3 regions of the Paenibacillus sp. KACC 21273 genome follow, and region 2 is predicted to be linked to each of the others. Evidence: riboswitches for the same ligand, from Rfam matches in the RefSeq annotation. Region 2 holds a riboswitch; each other region holds the start of a gene.
The links. A riboswitch is a leader RNA that binds a small molecule or an ion and turns the genes downstream of it on or off. The one in region 2 is predicted to bind S-adenosylmethionine.
Positions count from the first base shown of each region.

Region 1 (4,295 bases), 520 kb from region 2:
TAAAAAGAATGTATAAATAAATGCTTACTAACCACCTTTTTTATAAAGGGTGGTTTTTTTACTATGTGAAATATCATTTGTTTGTCGACACGGTTCTGCCATAATACAAGGATTGATCATTTTTTGTCACAATCCAGTGGTTCCGTCTATTTTGCAATCAGGTATACTAAAGTAGAACATAAACATTGTGTAACTATCATATAAAATAGCGGGTGATTCTCTAAATGGCAAGAAAGTTCAGAATAACAACTACACATCTAAAATGGTTGAGCTTTGTCACCTGTGTTGTTATGTTTTTAGCAACCATGGGAGGACTTGTAGTAACCAAATCAGGTTCAGGACTCGGTTGCGGAAATGAATGGCCGTTATGTCATGGCCAATTTGTACCTGCGTATACGATTTCTTCATTGATTGAGTATTCGCATCGAGCTATTAGTGCTCTGGCAGGCTTAACAGCATTATTTTCTTTTATCGGATTTATCTTTTTTAATAAGCATCGTGAGCTTAAAGTATATGCATCGTTAACATTGCTATTTGTTTTGGTACAAGCCGTTATGGGTGCATTAGCAGTTGTATTTTCACAATCTGCTCCAATCATGGCACTACATTTCGGATTTGCAATGATCGCTTTTGCTAGTTCGTCGATGATGGCGCTTGGTGCAAGGCGGATGGATCAGCAAAAAGGTGATTTGCCAATTCCAGATGAACCACCGGTGAGTAAAGGAATGCGTAATCTAACATGGTTCGCAACTATCTACACATACATGGTGGTATATACAGGAGCCTTTGTCACACATACCGATTCTAGAGGTGGGTGTTCTGGCGTATTACTATGTAATGGTTCTATCTTACCTGAATTATCCGGTGGGGTAGCGGTAGCATTTTTCCATCGCGTAGCCGCTTATAGTCTGTTAATCGTTATTGCAGTGCTAGCACATTATGCCTACCGTCGTCATCCGTATAATCCAGGTATTCGTAAGCTTGGAGTGACTGCGATCGTATTTATCATCATGCAGATTCTAAGTGGTATGTTGAATATTGTAACAATGAAAATACCAGAGTGGTATTTCTTCTCCAGTATGTTGCATACGTTGTTGATTCAGATTTTGTTCGGTGTGTTATGTTATATGAGTGTGCGTGTATGGCAATTAAGTCGTGGTACACGTGGCAAATTAGGGCAAAATGTATAACCGTATGATCTATTTAGACAGCAATAAAAAGTGAATATACATCCAATAGATTACGTCAGATGAACAATTGATGAAAAATTTCTAATTTCCTTAGGAAATATTCATTTTTGCTTTGACAAAGAGTGTGAAGTTCACTATACTGAGAAAAGATTTTCATTTTCATTCGAATTTTTCATATTTTCTTATCGAGAGTGGTGGAGGGACTGGCCCGATGAAACCCGGCAACCGATTTTGGAATAGCTATTACGTAGTTTTCCAAAATGTCATGGTGCTAATTCCTTCAAAATGGCGTGTGCAATTGGTACATGGCGATTTTGGCAGATGAGAAGGAAGTATCTCTAATAATAGAGAACCCTTTTCTGCGAAAGGGTTCTTTTTTTGTATAAAGAAGAGAGAAGTGAATACCGACATATATGATAGCGAGAATATATCCGACTTATTCGATGGTTTATATATGATTAATGTAATATGAATGCAGGAATGAAGAAGTACAAGGAAGGAGCACCTATCTGTGATTGAATTAAAAAGTATTACTAAAACGTATGGTAAAGGGAAAAATCTAAGCCCTGCGTTAAGCGGTATAGATTTGAAAATAGACAAAGGCGAGATTTTCGGCGTTATCGGTCACTCCGGTGCAGGTAAAAGTACATTGATTCGATGTATTAATTTACTAGAACGTCCAACCTCTGGTGAAGTCTGGATCGATGGTGTGGAAATGACCAAGCTGAACAAAGCGCGCTTACAAGCAAGACGACGCAAAATAGGTATGATTTTTCAACACTTCAATCTATTATCTTCAGCGACAGTATATGAGAATATCGCTTTTCCTTTGCGCTTAGTCAAAACACCGGAACGCAACATCAAAGAAAAAGTGAAAGAATTGCTCGCTCTAGTTGGACTGGAACAACATGCCAATAAATATCCTGCTCAATTATCAGGTGGACAAAAGCAGCGTGTCGGTATTGCTCGGTCACTAGCTAGCGACCCTGATGTATTGCTTTGTGATGAAGCGACATCTGCTCTTGATCCTCAGACTACAAATTCGATTTTAAAATTGCTGGTCGATATCAATGAGCGCTTTAATTTAACAATCATCTTAATCACTCATGAAATGCATGTCATTCAGAGCATTTGTGATAAAGTAGCTGTTATTCATCGGGGCGGTATTGTAGAACAAGGGCCTGTAACAAATGTCTTTTTGAAGCCACAGCATGAAGTGACACGTGATTTTATTTTAAATGAGTCTAATAATGCTGAATTACTAATTACTTCGTGGACAGCACCAAATGTTCCTAATTCATTGACTGTCAAAGTGTCTTTCTTGGGAGATAAAACGTATGAATCGATCCTTTCGCAAACGGTACGTCAAACTGGAGTCGATTTTGCTATTTTGCAAGGAACGATTTCAACGTTAAAAAATGTACCTTATGGACAGTTGATTGTTCGCTTTGAAGGAACAGAAGGAGACATTAAGCGTACACTCGATGGATTGACCGCTGAAGGTCTCGATGTGGAGGTGATCAACTGATGGGTGAATTGGATTTCTCACAAATTGATTGGAATGAATTTGGTACAGCGACCTTAGATACACTCAAAATGGTAGGCGCTTCTGGATTATTTACATTAATTCTAGGATTGCCATTAGGCATTTTGTTATTTATTACAGGGCGTTCTACTGTAGCATGGGTGCGTTATTTCTATGCAGTCATCGCGTTTATCGTTAATATTTTGCGTTCGGTTCCATTTATTATACTGATTGTGGCGATCTTACCATTAACGCAAATTCTAGTAGGAACAACGATTGGTGTACTTGGAACGATCCCACCATTAGTTATTGCTGCCGCACCGTTTTTTGCTAGATTGGTCGAAACTGCACTTCGTGAAGTCGATCGTGGTGTGATTGAAGCAGCGAATGCGATGGGAGCTTCGTTGTGGCAGATTATAACGCGCGTACTTGTACGTGAAGCAATGCCAGGGCTATTAGCAGGGTTAACCGTTACTGTTGTTGCGCTAGTCTCTAATACAGCGATGGCAGGGATGATTGGTGCAGGAGGACTTGGAACACTTGCAATCAACTATGGTTATTATCGCTATGATACAGCGATTATGCTAGTGGCTGTAGTCATTATGGTTATTATTGTTCAAATTCTACAAATGCTTGGTGATCGTCTAGTGGTTCATTTTTCTAGAAGATAATCGGTAATACAAAAGAGATTGAACACAGAGTAGTTATTCTGCTGAATATTTATATGATAATAGATAATCACGAATATTCAGCATTTGTATCATATACGTATACCAATCCAAAACCAATAAAGGGGTAAAGAAGATGAAAAAATGGACTTTGATTTTGCTAAGTATTATGTTGGTTGCTATCGTATCTGCTTGCGGTAACAAAGCAGCAGACAACACAGCAGCAACAGGAACAACAGAAGGCGGAGCAGAAACCGTAACGTTGAAAGTAGGCGCAACAGCTGTACCTCACGCTGAAATCTTAAAACATATTCAACCTGCACTTGCTAAAGAAGGCGTAAATTTACAAGTTGTCGAATTTACAGATTATATTCAACCTAACGTTCAATTGAACGGCAAACAGTTAGATGCAAACTACTTCCAAACATTGCCTTACCTTGAAGAGCAAAACAAATCTCGTGGTATGACTTTAAAAGCTGTACAACCTGTACACATCGAGCCTTTCGGTGCATATTCTACAAAATATAAATCAATCGATGAGTTACCAGACGGTGCAAATATTGCGATTCCAAACGAAGTATCTAACGGAGCACGCGCTTTGATTTTGCTTGCTAACAATGGATTGATTGAATTGAAAGACAAAACAAATATTACTTCTTCTGTAAAAGATATTACAGCTAATCCTAAAAACTTTAAATTTACACCGATGGATGCAGCTTTTATCACTAGACAATTGGGTCAAGTAGATATGGGTATGATCAACATGAACTATGTATTAGAAGCTAAAATCGATCCTAAATCGGCATTGTTGACTGAAACAAGTAGCGCACCATATGCTAACTATTTAGTTACTCGTGAAGACAACCAAAATGATGCAGCTATCGAAAAATTGAAAAAAGCTTTAACATCTGA
Region 1 covers NZ_CP117876.1:1,060,058-1,064,352, forward strand. The annotation lists gene PQ460_RS04935 (thioredoxin family protein) at 1-3, shown strand, start outside; gene PQ460_RS04940 (COX15/CtaA family protein) at 225-1,190, shown strand; SAM riboswitch class I at 1,370-1,518, shown strand; gene PQ460_RS04945 (methionine ABC transporter ATP-binding protein) at 1,702-2,718, shown strand; gene PQ460_RS04950 (methionine ABC transporter permease) at 2,718-3,386, shown strand; gene PQ460_RS04955 (MetQ/NlpA family ABC transporter substrate-binding protein) at 3,520-4,295, shown strand, end outside.
Region 1: it holds a riboswitch for S-adenosylmethionine, as region 2 does, so the genes downstream of both, PQ460_RS04945 (methionine ABC transporter ATP-binding protein) here and PQ460_RS07270 (2-hydroxyacid dehydrogenase) in region 2, are expected to answer to the same signal.

Region 2 (4,295 bases):
TTCCTTGTTCTCGAAGTGGTGTATAGGTTGGTAATGGCGGTAATCCATCACGCTCCATATCGGCTGAATATAGTTCAATTTTGCCACTTGGTGTAGGCAGACGATCCGGGAAAATATATTGTCGATCTGCTTTGACATATTGATGCTGAACTAATGAATCATACGTAATATTTTTCAGTGCCGGATTAGCAGGATGATCCAGCGCTTGCCGAATTAACTGTTCATCACTATCTTGTAATGCTTGATCTTCATAGCCCATTGCCTTAGCAAGCAAACGAAATACTTCGGTATTGGATTTGCTTTCACCATATGGAGCAACAACTGGTTGTTGAATCTGCATATAATGATGCCAGTACGAAGCATAGAAATCGGTATTTTCAAAAGCAGATGTTGCTGGCAAAACGATATCTGCATATTTAGCTGTTTCAGTTAAAAAGAGATCGTGCACAACAGTAAACAAATCGTCTCGTGCTAATCCTTGTCTGACAAGCGTAGCTTCTGGAGTCACAACTGCTGGATTAGAATTGTACACATATAGCGATTGCACAGGTTCAGACTCCTCTAATAATACCCGTCCCAATTGATTCATATTAAAAGAACGAGTGTTGCGATTAGCCAATAAGTCTGGACGTTGTAACGCATTTTCATTAAATGTTAGCTGGAACGTATTAGACTTAATAGCACCGCCACCGCGTACTAACCATTGTCCTGTGATAGCAGGTAGGCAAGCAATCGTACGTACATTCATACCGCCGTTATCATGATGTTGTAGACCATTTCCGATACGAATCAGAGCAGGGCTAGCATTGCCATACATACGAGCTAATTGATATAGATCATCGACAGGTACGCCTGTAATTGTGGATACAGTGGCAGGGTCGTATTGCTTTACATGCTCACGCAATTGTTCGTGCCCTACTGTATATTGCTTCATAAAATCCTCATTCACTTTATCTTCAGCAAATAAAATATGCATCATCCCTAAAGCGAGTGCGCTATCTGTTCCTGGCAAAATCGGAATAAACCAATCTGCAGATCGTCCAGTTTGATTTTTATGCACATCGATCACAATAACTTTAGCGCCTTTTTTGCGAGCTTGCTGCGCTAAAGTCACTTGATGCATATTAGTGCTAACTGCATTAATACCCCAGAAAATAAATAACTGTGTATCTACCGTATCTTCAGGATCGGTACCAATACTGCCACCCATTGTATATTTATAACCTGCTGAACCAGCGGCTGTGCAAATGGTACGCTCTAAAAGACTCGCCCCCATCCGGTGGAAAAAGCGGCGATCCATCCCTTCTGCGGATAGATTGCCCATATTGCCATAGAAGCTATACGGGAGAATACTTTCAGGGCCAGAAGTGGATATTAATGTTTTCCATTTGGAAGTAATTGTAGTAATCGCTTCTTCCCATGAAATAGGTTCAAAAAGACCTTCTCCTTTTGCTCCAATCCGCTTGAGTGGAGTAGTTAGACGCTTGGTATCATAGATACGTTCTGTCATATTACGAACTTTGTTACAGATGTTCCCTTTGGTAACAGGATGATTAGGATCTCCAGCAATTTTGATGATTTTACCTTTTTCTTTATGAACAAGCAGTCCGCACTGATCAGGACAATCGAGCGAGCAGACTGAAGGAAATACTCCATCTTGTTGATCAACATAACTAGACATACATCATGCTCCTTTCGTAATACCCATACCTTAATAATGGCAGAAATAGACTTTGAATACGTTATAAACTATCATAAATCAAATTTTAGATTTAATGTTGACTTTTTTACTAGGTTTAATTAGAATAAAGAAAATTATTTCGAATTCGACAAATTTAGATGTTTTATACCTTATCGTGTCTGATATCGATTTGCAAGTTTTTTTCGACAACTACATACATTAGATTTTCTATCCAGAGAGGTGGAGGGACTGGCCCTACGAAACCTCGGCAAAAACGTGCCAATTCCAGCAAGCTTGAATCGCTTGGGAGATAGGAAAGCAGGATGAATTATTGCATTATTTTATTCGTATGATTTGAATATTATAATGAATAGATAGCGAACCTCTTTCCTTGATGTGGGAAAGAGGTTTTTTGTATATTGTCGTTGACTCAGTTGATTATATTGTCAAATAATGACGTTATTAGTAGCAAACCAAGAACTCACTATATCAAGTCACTTTCTTACTTTAAAGCTTCACTTAAATAACACTGCACCTAAGTGTACCAAAGGAGATTGAATAATGAAAATATTAATTACCGCCCCTTATCATGAGCAAGGTCGTCAACAACTAGCAGATACGTTTGGAGAAGTCATTTACCGTTGCTGGAAAGATCATGGGCAAGCTTATCAAGAAGAGGAATTAATCTCTTTATTACAAGCAACCGGAGCAAACGCCATTATTGCAGAATTAGATCAAATTACTGAAAAGGTAATTAAAGCTGTACCTCAATTGCAATTTATCGGTGTCTGTCGAGGAACTCCTTCTAATGTAGATGTACCTGTGGCTACAGATCGTCGTATTCCTGTTTTCTATACGCCAGCACGTAATGCACAAGCTGTAGCTGAAATGGTAGTTGGTAGTCTAATTACCTTTTTACGCAGTATTATTTCATCCAGTCAATGGCTAGAAGCAGGAGAATGGCAAAGTGGTAGCTTAACTGCTTATCTCAAGTTTAAAGGTAATGAACTGGCTGGCAAAACAGTCGGTATGGTTGGTTTTGGAGCTGTAGCCCAGCGTACAGCAGGCATACTACGTAGCTTCCCTTGTGATATTCGTTATTACGATCCCTATGTAACCAGCCCTGACCCGCGTGATCAAAAAGTATCGTTAGCCGAGTTATTTGCTACAAGCGATATTGTATCGATTCATTTACCTGTAACCGAAGATACCAAAGGATTAATAGGTACAGAATTATTGCAATCAATGAAAAAAGACGCCATTTTTGTGAATACTGCCCGTTCTGTAGTGGTAGATCATCATGCACTGGTTGAACAATTACAACAAAATCAGATTCGTGGAGCGATTATCGATGTGTTTGATCAAGAACCGCCACTTCCTAAAGATTATGAACTGATTTCATTGCCAAATGTTTTAGCAATTCCACATTTAGCAGGTGCCACTTATGAAGTTGAAGATCATCATGTAGAAATTATGAATACAGCACTCATAGAGTGGTTTGAGTATCATAATACCGCAGTGAAAGTACTTTATAATAAAGCGATTTTGGAGGATATTAACGATGACACAACAAGCCTATCTAGTCTTTGATATCGGTACCGGTAATGCTCGCGTAGCTGTTGTCGATATCAATGGTAACGTATTGTCGATTGAGCGAGCTGATATTTTGTATCACAATGACAATCAGTATCCGGATGCACGCCATTTTATACCGGAAGTACTGTGGGAACAGATTGCAGGGCTTGCTAAAGTAGCACTATCTAACGTTCCTGATATTCAGATTATCGCTGTCACTTCAACGAGTCAGCGTCAAGGTATCGTACTGATTGATGAAGCAGGTGAATCTTATCTAGGATTACCGAATATTGATAATCGGGGACGAGAGTGGGAAGAACACTATAGCGACCAAACTTCTATTTATCCGATCACAGGCAGAACACCGTCTGCTTTATTTTCAGCAATGAAATTAGTCGGATTACGGGAGCGTCATTCTCAGCAGTATCAACGATTGAATCGTTTTACCAGTATTAGCGATTGGGTAACGTATGCGCTTAGTGGTGTGTTAAGTTACGAGCCGTCTCAAGCATGTGAGACTCTTCTCTATAATGTAGAGCATAGTGATTGGTCTACAGAAATGTGTCACACCTTTGGCATTGCACCAATAGTGTTGCCTTCATTAATACCTTCAGGTAGCGTGCTAGGGACATTAACATCGGGTACAGCAGCAGAATTGAACTTGCCTGTAGATACACCTGTTATCGTAGGTGGCGGGGATACGCAGTTGGCTATCCATAGTACAAGTGCAGGAGCAGAAGATATTGTTATTGTATCCGGTACAACTACACCTATCGCTAAGATTACAGATACATTTACAACAGATAAATCAGCAAAAGCATGGATTAATGCGTATACAACACCACATCAATTTTTGATCGAAACGAATCCAGGTATCACCGGTCTGAACTATCAGAAATTGCAATCTATTTTCTATCCCAATGAAGGATACGCCATGATGGAGCAAGAGATGAATGAACTGGAAGAAAGTCAATGTGTAGCAGCATTAGGTTCTTATTTATCTTCTGCCAAAAATGCGCGGGTACGTGGCGGATTTCTA
Region 2 covers NZ_CP117876.1:1,577,731-1,582,025, forward strand. The annotation lists gene PQ460_RS07265 (molybdopterin oxidoreductase family protein) at 1-1,681, opposite strand, end outside; SAM riboswitch class I at 1,907-1,998, shown strand; gene PQ460_RS07270 (2-hydroxyacid dehydrogenase) at 2,243-3,271, shown strand; gene PQ460_RS07275 (FGGY-family carbohydrate kinase) at 3,243-4,295, shown strand, end outside.

Region 3 (4,295 bases), 2.3 Mb from region 2:
GACGGGTTGGATTGCCTGAACGACTATAATCATGAAGTGGTGGATTCGAGATATCTTCTTGATGAAAAGTAGACGCTTGATAGATCGGCACACTGGATGCACCTGTTGTTTTGTCGATTTCAGCACCAAAGTGAATCAGTTTGGTATCTATTTTGCGTGAAGCTTGACGATCTGAAGAATAAGTCATTATCGATCACGCTCCTTCTACTTCAAGGCGTGCTACTTCCAGCGCTTGATCAAGATCAGCGATCAGATCATCAATATGCTCAATCCCTACAGAAAAGCGCAATAGACGATCATCCACACCAATCGCTTCACGAATTTCAGTTGGAATATCTGCATGTGTCTGTACCGTTGGGTACGTCATTAACGATTCAACGCCACCTAGACTTTCAGCAAAAGCAATCAATTGAATACTACGCAAAATCGGTTCAATATAACGCGCATCTTTCACTTTAAACGAAAAGATACCTGTATTTCCGCTAGATTGGCGATTTTGGACATCATATCCCGGATGATCCGGTAGTGCAGGATAGAACACTTCTGCAATCTGCGGATGATCTACTAAATGCTTCGCCATTGCTGTAGCATTATATTCATGACGCTCCATCCGCAATGCCAATGTTTTCATTCCACGCATTAATTGATACGAATCGGTTGGGGACAATACGGCTCCGATAGAATTGTGCAGAAAAGCCATTTCAGCGGATAATTCTTCCCCTTTGGTCATAATCAATCCTGCTAACACATCATTATGTCCACCTAGATATTTGGTAGCACTGTGAATCACAATATCTGCTCCCAGTTCGATCGGACGCTGGAAAAAAGGAGTCAACAGCGTATTATCAACAATCGTCAGCAACTGATGGCTTTTTGCCCAAGTAGCTACAGCTTTGATATCGGTAACCATCATTAACGGATTAGTTGGCGTCTCGATAAATACAGCTTTGGTATTTGGTTGAACTATTTTTTCTAACGCTTCTAGATCATTGGTATCTACATAAGAAGCAGTTACTCCAAATTTGGATAAAATACGCTCCAACAGACGGTATGTGCCACCATACAGATCAAGCGATACGATCAGATGATCTCCCTGACCGAAAAGCGCAAAAATGGTCTGTAAAGCAGCCATACCGGAACTACAGGCAAATCCTGCATCTGCTGATTCTAATGCTGCCGCCGCTTGTTCTAGTACAGCGCGAGTTGGATTGGTTGTACGAATATAATCAAAGCCTGTACTTTTACCAAGAGCGGGATGACGGAAGGCAGTTGATTGATAAATCGGAAAATTAACTGCCCCTGTTACCGGTTCATTAATCGAACCGATCTGTGCCAATTTGCTTTCAATGTTAAGAGTTCGTTCGCTTGAATGATGATCCGTCATACTATAATTCCTCCTCTGAAATAACAATCGATTGGGTTGATCTCAAATTAGATACAGTAATTACCTGCTTCAGCTTTGGCACTTTCCAAATCATATGGTGTTTCTTGGTATACATAATAGTTTAGCCAGTTGGAAAATAATAAGTTGGCATGAGCACGCCATGTAGAAGGTGGTGTGCGCGATGGATCATTATTAGGAAAATAATTTTTGGGCGGTGCGACATCCATTCCTTTAGCGATATCACGTTCATATTCCCATTTCAGTGACAATGGATCATATTCAGAATGCCCTGTTACAAAAATCTGACTGCCATCTTTGGTAGCGGCTAGATATACTCCTGCTTCTTCCGATTCTGATAAAATTTCCAGTTCAGGAATCTTGGCAATATCTTCATGACGTACTTCGGTATGACGGGAATGAGGCGCAAAGTACAACTCATCAAATCCTCGTAACAATTTTACATTTTCTTTATTTAATGTATGTGGGAATACACCAAAACACTTTTCAGGCAAATCGACTTTGGGAACACCGAAATGATGGTAAAGCCCTGCTTGTGAAGCCCAACAGATATGCATGGTTGAAGTGACATTCTTTTTACTCCAATCAAAAATCCCTTGAATCTCTTCCCAATAGTTCACATCTTCAAAGTCCATTGTTTCTACAGGAGCGCCTGTCACAACCAGACCATCAAAGCGCAGATGTTTGACTTCTTCAAATGTTTTATAAAATAAGTTCAAATATTCAGTCGATGTATTTTTGGAAGTATGGGATTGTGCATGTAGCAAATAGATATCAATTTGAAGCGGGCTATTTCCGAGTAAGCGTAGTAACTGCGTTTCGGTTGTTTCTTTAGTAGGCATCAAGTTCAATATAGCAATTCGCAATGGACGAATATCCTGTTGAAATGCTTGGCTATCATCCATTACGAAAATATTTTCTCCAGTTAATACTTCTTTGGCAGGTAAGCTATCCGGAATCTTAATTGGCATGTTCGTTCACTCCTTGGATGTGTGTATTTCTTATCATTTCAGGAGAAAGGTTCATTATAAGTATATACAAAAATGACCTTTCTCCTGATACTTGAGAAAGGTCATTTGCGATATGTTCGCGTATATAATAGACGCCTCTCTCATCTGTCAGCAGATATTAAGTCTAGAATGATACATCAACTTATATCTCTGCAAGAATTAGCACCGTGCGGTTATACCGCCGGTTGCCGGGTTTCATCGGGCTAGTCCCTCCACCTGCTCTTGATAAGATTTGCTTATTCAATTTAAAATAACATGTTTTGATACTTTTCTTATACCATAATTTATACTATTCTACGGTCTGCCGTCAAGTGCTGTGAAAAATGTATTAGATTGAACCGATAAATAAGTTGTTGGTAACTATATTGGTTGATTTCAAAAGAGGTTTCTTATTTAAGCTTGAAAGGCTTCCACGACCACGGTATACTTAACAAGTATTTGACGTTTTTTCATAGTTTTCATAAATATCTAAATCACAAAGAGGTGAATTTCAAAATGGAAGGCGACCCGAGGCCCAGTTGGCAGCAGGACGGATGGACAAATTGCAGGAAACAAACGACAACCATAGGGCACTGGAGTAACGCGCCATTATTGAAAAATCTTCTCCGTTTTTCATAAATTATAGCGAAGCTTTGTAAACAAGTGTGCGGTTGCCGCTTCTTTCCCTGCTCATTTCATAATAAAGGAGTAGAACACAATGAAAGTTCGGCACGTCAATGCTGGAGCATTTACTCCAGTAGAAAATATTACCGACACACTGGTAGCACCTGAAGAAGGATTTTATTGGATCGACGCAGATTTGGAAGATTTGATCGAATTACAACCACTTTTTATGCTTCATGATCTGGCTGTAGAAGATTGTTTGAGTGAGGAAGAACAGCGTCCTAAGATCGAAATTTATGAAAGTCATTATTTTATTGTAGTCAACAGTATTCGTTTTGATAACGAAGAGATTTTTTTGCGCGCCTTGAATATTTTTCTAGGACGGCATTATATTATTACAGTGACCAAGCAGAAAATTAATGAATTGCGTGTTCTCAAACCGATTTTATGGGAAGAAGAAGTGAGTCGCGCTGATAAATTCATGTATTTGTTAATTGACCTTGTCGTTGATAATTACTTCGCTGTCGGTGACCGGATCGAAGATCAGATCGAACTACTGGAAGAAAATATATTGATGCATACCAAAAAATCGCATTTGAACGAAATTATCGGTTTGCGTGGCGAAATTTTGTGGCTCAAACGTGTATTGGGACCTCAGCGTGAAGTCATCAATACATTGAATAAAAAAGACCTCCGTTTGATCGATGATCAATTGCAAAAATATTTCAGTGACGTGTACGAGAATGCGGTAAAAGTATCTGAGATGTTTGATACATTCCGCGATCTGATGGGTAACTTACGAGAAGCTTATCAGTCCAGTATCTCTAATCGTGCGAATGAAATCATGCGTGTATTTACAGCGATCACAACGATATTTATGCCGTTGACTGTAATTACAGGTATTTATGGAATGAACTTTGAAGATATGCCTGAATTGCATTGGCGTTTCGGTTATCCACTGGTAATCGGGATTATGATTACGCTAGGTTTGACTATGTTTTTCACTTTCCGCAAAAAAGATTGGATCTGAAAAGATTAAAGCTGCCCTTATTCATCGTCAATTGATGAACAAGGACAGCTTTTTTGATTTCACTTGGTCGCGCTTATACTGCCAAGCGCTGATGGTAAGATATTTTGCTAAGCAAAAATCACTTTCTTATTTTACGGGTCGCGCTTGTGGTGCCAAGCGCTTAATGTAAGATATTTTGCTGATGCAAAAATCATTTTTTTATTTCACTGGTCGCGCTTATGGTGCCAAGCGCTTAATCAAGGAAGTTGCA
Region 3 covers NZ_CP117876.1:3,871,084-3,875,378, forward strand. The annotation lists gene PQ460_RS16975 (trans-sulfuration enzyme family protein) at 1-187, opposite strand, end outside; gene PQ460_RS16980 (aminotransferase class I/II-fold pyridoxal phosphate-dependent enzyme) at 194-1,384, opposite strand; gene metA (homoserine O-acetyltransferase MetA) at 1,432-2,373, opposite strand; SAM riboswitch class I at 2,511-2,644, opposite strand; gene corA (magnesium/cobalt transporter CorA) at 3,110-4,045, shown strand; gene PQ460_RS16995 (HAD-IA family hydrolase) at 4,282-4,295, opposite strand, start outside.
Region 3: it holds a riboswitch for S-adenosylmethionine, as region 2 does, so the genes downstream of both, metA (homoserine O-acetyltransferase MetA) here and PQ460_RS07270 (2-hydroxyacid dehydrogenase) in region 2, are expected to answer to the same signal.